4 regions of the Enterobacter sp. TMH.L2 genome follow, and region 1 is predicted to be linked to each of the others. Evidence: predicted binding sites of a transcription regulator. Region 1 holds the regulator's gene; each other region holds the start of a gene.
What was found. Region 1 encodes Fur, which represses iron uptake genes when iron is present. Its sites were predicted from a motif close to ATAATAATGAGAACNACTATCAA; they were not measured.

Region 1 (3,112 bases):
GATCAGTACTTTGCTAAAGCCAGCTACAAATTCGACGTTGCAGGCAGCCCGCTGAGCACCAGCTACCAGTTCTACGGCACCCGTGATAAAGCCGCGAACAATACCATCAATGATATCTACGATGGCACCGCATGGCTCCAGGCGCTGACATTTGGCTATAAAATTGGCCAGGTCGACCTGCGTCTGGAAGGGACCATGGTGAAGGCAGAAGGCCAGCAGGGTTACTTCCTGCAGCGTATGACGCCAACCTACGCGTCTTCCAACGGTCGTCTGGATGTGTGGTGGGATAACCGCTCTGACTTCAACGCCAACGGTGAAAAAGCCGTGTTCTTCGGTGCAATGTATGACCTGAGCAACTGGAACCTGCCGGGTTGGGCAGTGGGTGCTTCTTACGTTTATGCATGGGACGCAAAACCATCTACATGGGCGCTTGATGCTTCCGGTAACCGCCAGGATCTCGCTTCTAACAAGATCAAAGAGTCTTCTTACAGCCTCGACGCCATGTATACCGTGCAGGAAGGCCGTGCGAAAGGCACGCTGTTCAAACTGCACTTCACTCAGTACGACAACCACTCCGACATCCCAAGCTGGGGCGGTGGGTACGGCAACATCTTCCAGGATGAGCGTGACGTGAAATTCATCGTGATTGCTCCGTTCACCATCTTCTGATGTGAAACCGGGCGCGCAAGCGCCCGTTTTTTTATAAGGAACCGAACATGAAAAAGATTCTGCTGATTACCGCCGCTGTATTCACGCTGTCTGCCTGCGTTCAACCTCCTGCACCTCCGGAAGATTCACGCCTGAAGCAGGCCTATAGCGCCTGTATCAATACGGCGGAAGGCAATCCGGATAAAATTGAAGCCTGCCAGAGCGTGCTGAACGTACTGCGCCAGGAAAAACAGCATAAAGCGTTTGTTGAGAAAGAGACGGTGAACGTGCTGGATTACCAGAAATGTATCCAGGCAAGAAAGAGCGGCAATGATGAAGCCGCGAAGGTACGCTGCGATAAGATTTGGCAGGAGATTCGCGCCAATAACAGCTGATAGCCTTTTTCAGTCAATAAAAAACCGGCAAGGGAAACCTGCCGGTTTTTGCTTTTAAACGCCACCGAAGCAGCGTTTGTTAATGCGGATTACTTATTTAGGATCGTGGGCCGTGTCGTCTTCGCGGCAGTCACCTTCAGCACAGTGTCCGTACAGATAGAGGCTGTGGTTAGTCAGGCGGATGCCGTGGCGCGTGGCAATTTCACGCTGGCGGGATTCAATAGAATCATCGCTGAACTCGATCACTTTACCGCAGTCGAGGCAGATCAGGTGGTCGTGGTGATGCTGCTGGGTCAACTCAAAAACGGACTTGCCGCCTTCAAAATTATGGCGGGTCACGATCCCTGCATCATCAAACTGGTTCAGCACGCGATAGACGGTCGCCAGGCCGATTTCTTCGCCCATGTCGATCAGACGTTTATATAAGTCTTCCGCGCTGACGTGATGATTTACCGGCTCTTGCAGCACTTCGAGGATTTTTAATCGCGGAAGCGTGACTTTCAAGCCGGCCTTCTTTAATGCGGTATTGTTGTCAGTCATGCGGAAAGTGTCCTGTTGCTTAACGATTCGCTCAAACTGCAGTGAGCGTAAAGAGTAATGCGTCTCATTATAGAACTGCTACTTCTAAATGGGAACCGCAAGTATGGTGCAAAATAAGGCTGAAAAATCGTGGCGGCGTCGCCATTTACAGTAATTATCAGCCAAGCTATCAGGAAGACATTGTACAGGGATGTACGAGAAAGTTACAAACTTGTAGCAATTATTTTCATTGCTACAAGCTATCAAGATGGCGCAAATGCTGTATTTGCGCCAGAGAAATCAGGCGTTAATGATATCCGACAGATTCAGTTCTTCAGAAACCTGTTTAACCCACTTCTCAACGCGCTCAGCGGTCAGTTCCGGCTGGCGATCTTCATCGATGGCCAGGCCGACAAAATTGTCGTCATCCGCCAGGCCTTTGGAGGCTTCGAAGTGGTAGCCCGCGGTTGGCCAGTGGCCCACAATCGCCGCGCCGCGCGGTTCGATAATGTCGCGAATGGTGCCCAGCGCATCACAGAAATATTCCGCGTAGTCTTCCTGGTCGCCGCAGCCGAACAGCGCCACCAGTTTACCGTTGAAATCGACTTCTTCAAGCGTAGGGAAGAAGTCATCCCAGTCGCACTGGGCTTCGCCGTAGTACCAGGTCGGGATGCCGAGCAAGAGAATGTCGAAACCTTCGAGATCTTCTTTGCTGCTTTTAGCAATGTCATGCACCTCAGCAACGTCTTTACCGAGCTGTTTTTGAATCATTTTCGCGATATTTTCGGTGTTACCGGTGTCGCTGCCGAAAAAAATGCCTACGATTGCCATGAGTAAAATAACCTCTTGAAACTTAATAGTATGCTGGCCGTTCAATGCCCACGTATAGGGCAATCATAGCAGAACAGCTCCAGCAGCGGAAACAGCTATCACGCCCGGGTGCACAGTCTGCAACATGGTTTTGCTCACCCTTTTGAGATTTCAGATAACCCGCAGGGTGGCTGAAGGCGTTACCCGAGATTTTTAAGCTGCTCGAGCAGCATCTCTTCGATCAGTTCGCTGCGGCTGATGTTACGGGCGTCAGCCAGCTGGTTGAGGGCATCGACCGCCTCGTTGTTCAGTTTTAGCTCAACCCGCTTCAAACCACGCACTTTATCGCGCTTCAGCTGATTGCGCTTATTGATACGCAATTGCTCATCGCGCGAGAGCGGATTAGTTTTCGGCCGCCCGGGGCGACGCTCGTCCGCGAACAGATCTAATGTAGTACGGTCCGTTTGTTCTTTTGCCATGATTAGAATACTGACAGGAAATTCTGGCTGCAGGGGCAGGGTGCCGGTGCAATTAAGCGCGCCATCATACATCAGCGCGCCATTCGCGCCAACGCGTTAGCGACTTCAGCTGCCCGGTCGGTCTGTTTTTAATCAGTTTTTCTACTCTGCGTCGATAAATCGGTGGATCGCCCGTAGAACGGCATCCGGTTTTTCCGCATGAACCCAATGACCCGCTCCAGCGATGACGTGAGCACGGGCCTGTGGGAACTGACTTAGCAG
Region 2 (3,112 bases), 130 kb from region 1:
CCATCGGGCTGTTCATCGCGAAGTACACGCCCGGATCGATGATACAGGCTGCCACCAGCGCCATGATCGCGACGAAGGACTCCATCAACATGCCGCCGTAGCCAATGAAGCAGGCCTGATTTTCGTTCGCCAGCATTTTTGGCGTGGTGCCGGAAGCAATCAGCGCGTGGAAGCCGGAAACGGCCCCACAGGCGATGGTGATAAACAGGAACGGGAACAGATCCCCACTCCAGACCGGGCCGGTGCCATCAATGAATTTTGTTAATGATGGCATTTGCAGCGTCGGACGCATGATCAAAATGCCGATAGCCAGCCCGATGATGGTGCCGATTTTCAGGAAGGTGGAGAGGTAATCACGCGGGGCCAGCAGCAGCCACACCGGCAGCACCGAGGCCACAAAACCGTACCCTACCAGCATCCAGGTGAGCTGCACGCCCGTAAAATCAAAGTACGGCGCCCAGGTCGGGCTCTCCGCTACCCAGCCGCCGGAAATAATGGCAAACACCAGCATCACCAGGCCAATCACCGACACTTCGCCGATACGCCCCGGGCGCAAATAGCGAATGTAGACGCCCATAAACAGCGCCAGCGGGATGGTAAAGGCCACGGTGTAAGTCCCCCACGGGCTGTGGGTTAACGCCTTCACCACGATCATTGCCAGCACGGCCAGGATAATCACCATGATCATAAAGCAGGCGACCAGTGCGATAACCCCCGCAGTGTTGCCCATTTCTTCTTTAACTAACTCCCCCAGCGAACGCCCGTTGCGACGCGTGGAGACAAACAACACCATAAAGTCCTGCACGGCGCCCGCCAGCACCACGCCTGCCAGCAGCCAAAGCATGCCAGGCAGGTAACCCATTTGCGCGGCAAGCACCGGTCCCACCAGCGGCCCCGCCCCGGCGATGGCGGCAAAGTGGTGGCCAAACAGCACTTTTTTATCCGTTGGGACGTAATCAAGGCCGTCATTGTTTCGCACGGCAGGCGTCATGCGCGTGGCATCCACCGTTAGCACGCGTTTAGCGATAAACAAACCGTAGTAACGATAGGCAATCAGGTAGATACAAACTGAGGCAATAACAATCCACAGCGCATTTATCTGTTCACCGCGATTCAGTGCGATGTAGCCGAGGGCGAATGCGCCGATCAAAGCGAGCACGACCCAGACGAGGTGTTTCCCAAATCTATCCATCAATTTTGTCCGTTTTCTAAGTGGATACCGAGAGTTGTTACATTTTGTTTCTAGCCTGGAATAGCGATTCTCACAATCGGAAGGGGGCAAAACACGGGGCATTTACCTCAGTTTGTTAATGAGATCACCTAAATATGTATCGGAACCGTAACAGCGGAAGGTCAATTGTGGAGCATCAGGTTAATGAATGATTGATACGGGGAGTAATAACCCAGGCTGATTAATTAGCGGCTTTAATAGATTGCAAAAATGCAATTGATAAAGACATTGATAATTGTTTTCATTTGCAATAGCGTGTTTCCGCACTTTCAACTCCAGGCACTTTTGCCGCGTCCTTCCTCGTTTGGGAAAGGAACTTAAGGGACGCAGGCGGTGACACTCAGGATAAATAATGAACAATACATTATCGTACTCCCTCGCCACACTGGTGAGTCTGGGCCTCTACGGCACCGCTTTTTCAGCGGCAGCAGCAGAGGTAACCCCCGCTGAAAACGAAGACACGCTCGTCGTCACCGCAGCCCAGCAAACGCTGCAGGCACCCGGCGTGTCGGTGATTACTTCCGAGGAATTAAAGAAGCACCCGGTCGCGCGCGATGTCTCTGAAATCATTCGTACCATGCCGGGAGTTAACCTGACCGGCAACTCCACCAGCGGGCAGCGCGGCAACGGCCGCCAGATCGACATTCGCGGTATGGGGCCAGAAAACACGCTGATCCTGGTTGACGGTAAACCCGTCACCAGCCGCAATTCAGTGCGCCTGGGCTGGCGCGGCGAGCGTGATACCCGCGGCGATGCCTCCTGGGTTCCACCGGAAATGATCGAACGCATTGAGGTCCTGCGCGGCCCGGCAGCAGCCCGCTACGGCAATGGGGCGGCTGGCGGCGTGGTGAACATCATCACCAAACGCAGCAGCAACGAATTCCACGGCAGCTGGAACACCTATTTCAATGCCCCGGAGCACAAAGATGAAGGCGCAACGAAACGCACCAACTTCAGCCTGACCGGGCCGCTCGGTGACGACGTGAGTTTCCGTCTCTACGGCAACCTCGATAAAACGCAGGCGGACGCCTGGGACATCAACCAGGGGCACCAGTCACTGCGCACCGGGTCTTACGCCAACACGCTGCCAGCGGGCCGAGAAGGCGTAATCCATAAAGACCTGAACGGAATGATCCGCTGGGAATTTGCCCCGATGCAGGCGCTGGAGTTTGAAACCGGCTACAGTCGCCAGGGGAATCTCTATTCAGGTGATACACAGAATACGAATACCAGCCAGTTGGTGAAGGACAACTACGGCAAAGAGACCAATCGTCTCTACCGCCAGACCTATTCCGTGACCTGGACCGGCGGCTGGGATAACGGCGTCACCACCAACACTTATGCGCAATACGAACACACCCGTAACTCGCGCATGAATGAGGGCCTGGCGGGCGGCACGGAGGGGATTTTCTCCAACAACCAGTTCTCAGATATCGATCTCAGCGATGTCATGCTGCACAGCGAAGCAAGCATTCCGTTTACCCTGCTGGTGAATCAAAACCTCACCGTCGGTAGCGAATGGAATCAGCAGCGCATGAAAGACGGCACCTCCAACACCCAGTCGTTAAGCGAAGGCGGGCCGATTCCGGGGCTCTCATCCACCGGCCGAAGCCCTTATTCCAAAGCGGAGATCTTCTCTCTGTTTGCCGAAAACAATATGGAGCTAACCAGCAGCACCATGCTGACGCCGGGTCTTCGGTTCGATCATCACTCCATCGTGGGGGATAACTGGAGCCCGTCGCTGAATCTGAGCCAGGAATTGGTGGAAGACTTGACGCTGAAGCTCGGTATTGCCCGGGCTTATAAAGCGCCAAGTCTGTATCAGACCAACCCGAACTACATCCTTTACAGCCGCGGTCAGGGCTGTGCAGCCAGCGGCGG
Region 3 (3,112 bases), 610 kb from region 1:
GTGATGAACCCAGTATTCTTTATTCCTTTCCTGCTGGCGCCAATGGTCAACGCCGTGCTGGCCTGGGGCGCGATGAAGCTGGATCTGATTGGTCGCGTGATTTCCGTGGTACCGTGGACCGCGCCTGCGCCAATCGGTGCCGCCTGGGCGCTGGGCTGGGACTTCCGTGCCGCAATTCTGGTGATTCTGCTGGCCTGCGTGTCGTCCATCATCTACTTCCCGTTCTTCAAAGTGTACGAGAAGCAACTGCTGGAACAGGAGAAAGAAGAAGCTCAGAGAGCGAGCGAGGAAGGGAGCCAACAGCTGGCTTAATGGTTTAGCGGAATGAAGAACGGCGGGGAAACCCGCCGTTTGCTATTTCCCCGCCGCTTGTTATTTGAGAGTGCAGTCGCCGCAGCGCTGGACGTCAGGCAGCTTATAGCGCTGGCAGCAGGTGCGTCTGACCAGAATGCCTTCACGCGAAATGACCGTGCGGTAGAGTGGATTCTCCCGGCCACATGAAAGCTGTTTTTCAAAGAAACAGGTCTGCACCAGCGCCGCCAGGCTCTGTTCATCCAGAAGTGGTTTTAGCTCGCCGAAGAACCAGTTCACCAGGTAGCCGGTGTTGCTCCAGATAAGCCGGGCGTTGATCTCTTCGCTGGCTTCCAGCGCCGCTACGACCGGCATCAAACCTTCAACGATAAACTGCTCTAGCCGCAGATGGAGCGGCAGCTCGCTTGCCCGGCAATCTTCAGTCACGTCAATCCAGAAGCATTTTGCCCGGCCCGTTTCGTGGAACTCGGCCCGCACATACTGGGGGGCAATATTCAGCGCTTTAGGCTGAGTCAGTAACGCCATCATCATCGGTGGCACCAGCAGGCCGATGTACCATTGCGCCCACAAAGACTTCAGCGGTTTGTGCTTGCGGGTAAGTTCAGGCTGGTGACGATAGATATGGTCGCCGTAGGCCGCCATCAGAGAGGTTAGCGTGGTGGGACGCTGCCACTCGCTTAGCGTCATTGCTGTGGCGGGAGCCTGTTCGTTTAATTTGATGATGTCGTTGAAGTACGGGCGGTGCGCGGCAAAATACTCCCGCAGCGAATCTGCCTGCGGGCCTGTCGCTGGGGACCAGGGAAGAACAAAGCAACCGCTGTCATCGCTGAGCTGGAGGGAGTGAAGCGCCATACTTTCGTCAGGGAGTAATCTAAATGATAATGATTAGCAATACTAACGGTGAGCGAAATCTCTGGCAAGGTGAATTCACCGCCACCGCTCGGTGATGGCTGTTTTTGCGATCTGGCGCGTTTCGCCGGGTTAATTCACGGCGAGCATTTCGTTGGTCAGGATGCTGTTTCTTCCTCGGTTTTTGGCCTGATAAAGCGCTTTATCCGCGAGGCTCAGGGCATCATCTATGCTGCCTTCAGTGAATGGCGCAAGCCCGATACTGACGGTAACGTTGGTCGCGACCTGGGTATTAAACATATGCGGGATGTCCAAATCGAAAACGCGCTGGCGGATCCTTTCCGCCGACTGCATCGCGCGTTCCGCGTCGATGTTGGTGAGCATAATCATGAACTCTTCCCCGCCGTAGCGCGTGACAAGATCCCTTGAACGCACGGCATCGCGAATCGCCGCCGAGACCCGGATCAACGCCTGGTCGCCCATCGCATGGCCGTAGTGGTCGTTGTACGACTTGAAGTGGTCGATATCCAGCAGCAAAACGAAGTGGCTGCCGCTGCCGGAGGCCTGAATGTGCTCGAGGCGGTTTTGAAAGCCGCGGCGGTTGTACAGGCCGGTTAAAGGATCGAGCATGCTGAGATCGGTCAGTGTCTCTTTTTCTTCAAGCAGTTTATTCATCAGTCGCTGGGTGAAACGGTCATTACGTTTCTGAATAATATGCTGAATAGCGATCCCGATAGCGGGCAGCGCAATGGAATAAATTACCCTCAGCCATTGGTCAACATTACCCAGCCAAAGTACGACCAGCGCCACGGGCAGGCTGTGCAGCAGGAAAGCCACAATATTATTAATAAATGCAATAGCGCCAATAAAAAGCACCGACATCAGGCTAATCACCAGAAATGAGGTGTCCAGGTCCGCGATGGCCGCGTTTTTAATGAAAATATGCACCGCCCATAATAACCCGAAAAATAACGAGATAATATTCAGGTTAATCAGCTGCTTATTATTCCACATCTGCCAGGCAAGCAAGGCCAGGCTCATCAGCAGAATGGCGACAACGGGCGGCGTTATGCGCACTGTCGAATAGAGCGGAAAGAGAATAGAAAAAGCGGCTGCCAGGGCGTTGAGCAGCAAAAATAAACGTAAAGAAAGCAGCTGCTTTGCTTTGAGTAAGGCTCGCCAGGTTTGGGCTGTCATAGAACGATTGTGTCTTGGGTAAGCGCGTCAGGTGTTGTGTGTGTCGTATTAATGAAAAGCGAGTTATCGACTTTTCTGGCAACTATTGGAATTTTTATAAGGCAAACTAAAGCCGGCGCTCAATCTATCACCTTACTGAAAATCTGTCATTAAATGACACGTCAACCCTGGCTATTTCAGCTATAGGTCGCGCACGTTTTTACGCTGACAGTTGAGAAAATTTATCATATGATATTGGTTATCATTATCATGATGGGGCGTAAAAATGCTGCAACGACGACTCGAAAGTGGCTGGAGTGTAATGGTGGCGGGGCTTGCCGTGGCGCTGCTAGCCTGCCTGGATCTCAGTTTCAGTCAGTGGCGCGTGCTGGTGGTTATCGGGCTGCTTGCCACGGCATTGATGCTCTACCATAAAACGTTAAGACACTTTGTTTTACTGCCATCGTGCGTAGCATTTGCCAGCGGATTGCTGTTGATTGTGATGAATTTGGGATCGATGAGATAAACAAGCTGGGGGAGATAAAGAGGGTCACTTCATAAGAAGTGGTGCGAAGAGAGGGACTTGAACCCTCACGTCCGTAAGGACACTAACACCTGAAGCTAGCGCGTCTACCAATTCCGCCACCTTCGCACAGTTTTCAGATTTGCATCTGAAGAGTTTTGATATCGCCTTCGCATTGGTGCGAAGAGAGGGACTTGAACCCTCACGTCCGTAAGAACACTAACACCTGAAGCTAGCGCGTCTACCAATTCC
Region 4 (3,112 bases), 660 kb from region 1:
CCACTACGGCGGCGTGGAGCTGGTAGCTGTCGCGCACTGGTGCAGAACAGCCCTCGATGTAGCTCACATAGCTGCCTTCATCCGCCACTAAAATAGTGCGCTCGAACTGACCGGTTTTTTCCGCGTTGATACGGAAATAGGTGGACAGCTCCATCGGGCAGCGCACGCCTTTCGGGATGTAAATAAAGGTGCCGTCAGAGGCCACCGCGGCGTTAAGCGCGGCGAAGAAGTTATCGTTAGACGGCACCACGGTACCCAGGTATTTTTTGACCAGTTCCGGGTAATCGTGAATCGCCTCGCCGAAGGAGCAGAAGATAATGCCCTGCTCGGAGAGTTTTTCGCGGTAAGTGGTTGCCACAGACACGGAGTCAAAAATGGCGTCAACAGCCACTTCGCTACCTTCGCGCACCGGTACACCAAGCTGCTTAAACGCGTCTTCGACTTCGTTAGTCAGGAAGGCGTTTGGCGGCTGCTGAACCGCGCCGGGCTGGGACGCACAGGTGTCGTCGCAGCTCCCGCAGGATGGCGCAGAGTAATAGCTGTAATCCTGGTAATTCAGTTTGTCGTAATTCGCCTTCAGCCAGTGCGGCTCTTCCATTTTCAACCATGCATGGAAGGCGTTGAGACGAAACTCCAGCATCCATTCGGGCTCGTTACGACGGGCAGAGATTGCCCGAACCACCTCTTCGTTTATGCCCTTCGCCAGCTGCTCGGTCTGCAGCTCGGTGAAAAAGCCCTCTTTATAATTGAGGTTGCCGGTCCAGGTTTTGACATCGTCAGTTGCTTCAGTATTACGAGACATAGTACCGCCTATACCCCAAAGCTTTCGCCGCAGCCGCATTCGTGCTGCGCTTTCGGGTTATTAAATTTAAAGATCTGATTCAGGCCTTCACGCACGTAATCCACTTCCGTGCCGTCGATAAAAGGCATGGCGGAGAGCGGCACCCACAGGCGCGCGCCGTCAAACTCATAGACCAGATCGTCCGGCTTCGGCTCGGTGACTGTGTCCAGCACGTAGCCAAAGCCAGCGCAGCCCGTCTGTTTAATACTCAGGCGGATGCCTTTAAGCTCGGGTTGTTTGGCGGCCAGATCGCGGATATGCGCGCTCGCGGCCGGGGTCAGGGTCAGCCCCTGCCAGGCAAAATCATTGGGATCAAAGGAACCGGTTTGCACATCCATTCTTCACCTCATTATTCTCTGCGCCCGAAGGCCGATACCCTTATGTTAATGATAACAATTATCAATACAACGTTATGAAAACAGGGGTATTCGCGAAACGCTGGTTTTTTGGGCGTCTTTACTAAGGATAGACCGTCATGAAACTCTTGCCGATGGCGAAAAGAGCTGTTTAAGCTACTGGTGTAAAAGGAAATATCAAAGATGAAAAACGCCTGAAGCGGGCAAGACAAAAGATGTATAGAAAATATCTATTTATGTGATTGGAAGCGCACTGAATGCCAAAGGGCACCGACAAAGTACCAATAATTTTCAGTTTTACGGGAACAAGAAGAGGTGCGGTCGCAGGGGGATTAAGGTATCTGTTCAGGAAAATCCGCCCCCTGGTTACCAGGGCATAAGGTTAACCAGGGGAACTGAGTTAGCTATGTTGAGCTGCATTACCACTCAAAGTTGACTGCCGCATTGTATGTCACGGCCTTGAAGTCTTCGGTATTGGTTGAAATCCCGGCCTTTGCGGCGACATTTTCATTGAACCGATACCCGCTACCAATGGCCATCGCGCTGGTAGATTCATACCCGCCTAGCGAGCCAGAAAGGTTGAATTTGCCAACGCTGTAGGGCTGGAAAAGCCCTGAGAGCGCCGCCTGGGAGGCAAACCCACGCTTCATTTTGTGATCCAGTTTATCCACGCGGTTACCGAGATGGTTAAGATCGCCATTAAGCTGGGTGATGGAGTCCTGGAACTGAGCATTGCTCCTGGCCTGACTCTGGTTAATGGTATTCTGCTGCGTATTCAGATTTGCCTGAGACTGGTTAATGGCCCCCTGCTGATTGTTCAGATTTGCCTGAGTCTGATTAATGGCCCCCTGCTGATTGTTCAGATTTGCCTGGGTCTGATTAATGGCCCCCTGCTGATTGTTCAGATTTGCCTGGGTCTGATTAATGGCCCCCTGCTGATTGTTGACGTTAGCCTGGTTCGCATTAACCGTGGACTGCTGTTGATTCACCGCATTCTGCTGGCTATTTACGCTGTTCTGGTTCTCATTCCACTCGGCCTGCTTGACGTTGGTGGCATTCTGCCGATCGTTGAGCATTTTTTGTTGGTCATTGACTGTCTGCTGTTTTTGAATGCTTTCATTCAGCGCTGAATCAATGGTATCAACGTTATTTTTAATATCACCGAAATTTCCATTAGTTTTATCAGCATCAGCATGTGAGTTACTGGAAGTCACGTCTGATGACCAGTCCCCCCATTCAAGAGCAGAGACAGACTGGGTGACTAATAATCCAGAAACAAGAAAGGCCAACAAAGACTTATTATTCATTAAAATCACTCCATTATTATAATAAAACCATTACTGTGCGGAGAAATTATTCATAAATAGAATTAACAAGGCAACACAGAAATAATGATAAAAATAGCCTGAAGTGAATATTCCTATCCATAAAAAATAAAATTAACCAGTTGTTTTTAAAACAATAAAAACAAAAAAATAACAAATTTGACATAAACAAACACATCAAAAACCACCAGACTTTCAGAATTCACCTCGGGCAAAAGTGGTAAAAAATCGATAATAAAAATCAGATTTAGCAATAAGAGAAAACCATACACATACCAAAAAAAACAAGATAAATAGATGAGATGAAGATCAGTTAGCTTTTATTGATGACTCTCATTACCTTCCATCGCTTTAACGTCAAATTTCCCGCAGCCTGTATGCGACAGGCTAACCCTCTGCCCTGAGATAAGAATGGCGTGAAAATATTCCGATTTATCGACTATCCTCCTGTTAAGAAAAAAGGAGCTTAGCCTGATGCTGAAAATGATTATGGTCACCGCCCGCGATCGCGTGAGGCTGCAGGAAATTATCGGTGTTTTCCTTCGCTATGGATTGCAGGACATTGTGCGTTTGCTGGGCCTGGCCTCGCT

Region 2: ACREYP_RS17070 (TonB-dependent siderophore receptor) is a predicted target of Fur. The motif match lies at 1,460-1,482, and genes of this name have one in related genera.
Region 3: fhuF (siderophore-iron reductase FhuF) is a predicted target of Fur. The motif match lies at 1,182-1,204, and genes of this name have one in related genera.
Region 4: sufA (Fe-S cluster assembly scaffold SufA) is a predicted target of Fur. The motif match lies at 1,222-1,244, and genes of this name have one in related genera.

Annotation. Positions count from the first base shown of each region.
Region 1 covers NZ_CP193791.1:3,407,902-3,411,013, reverse strand. The annotation lists gene chiP (chitoporin ChiP) at 1-669, shown strand, start outside; gene ACREYP_RS16440 (ChiQ/YbfN family lipoprotein) at 717-1,043, shown strand; gene fur (ferric iron uptake transcriptional regulator) at 1,137-1,583, opposite strand; gene fldA (flavodoxin FldA) at 1,863-2,393, opposite strand; gene ybfE (LexA regulated protein) at 2,573-2,851, opposite strand; gene ybfF (esterase) at 2,993-3,112, opposite strand, start outside.
Region 2 covers NZ_CP193791.1:3,535,437-3,538,548, forward strand. The annotation lists gene cstA (pyruvate/proton symporter CstA) at 1-1,192, opposite strand, end outside; gene ACREYP_RS17070 (TonB-dependent siderophore receptor) at 1,584-3,112, shown strand, end outside.
Region 3 covers NZ_CP193791.1:4,013,329-4,016,440, reverse strand. The annotation lists gene ACREYP_RS19205 (PTS cellobiose transporter subunit IIC) at 1-312, shown strand, start outside; gene fhuF (siderophore-iron reductase FhuF) at 373-1,164, opposite strand; gene ACREYP_RS19195 (GGDEF domain-containing protein) at 1,294-2,358, opposite strand; gene ACREYP_RS19190 (DUF1435 domain-containing protein) at 2,624-2,863, shown strand; tRNA gene ACREYP_RS19185 (tRNA-Leu) at 2,903-2,989, opposite strand; tRNA gene ACREYP_RS19180 (tRNA-Leu) at 3,037-3,112, opposite strand, start outside.
Region 4 covers NZ_CP193791.1:2,750,459-2,753,570, forward strand. The annotation lists gene sufB (Fe-S cluster assembly protein SufB) at 1-802, opposite strand, end outside; gene sufA (Fe-S cluster assembly scaffold SufA) at 811-1,179, opposite strand; gene ACREYP_RS13185 (YadA C-terminal domain-containing protein) at 1,617-2,504, opposite strand; gene ACREYP_RS13190 (ABC1 kinase family protein) at 2,997-3,112, shown strand, end outside.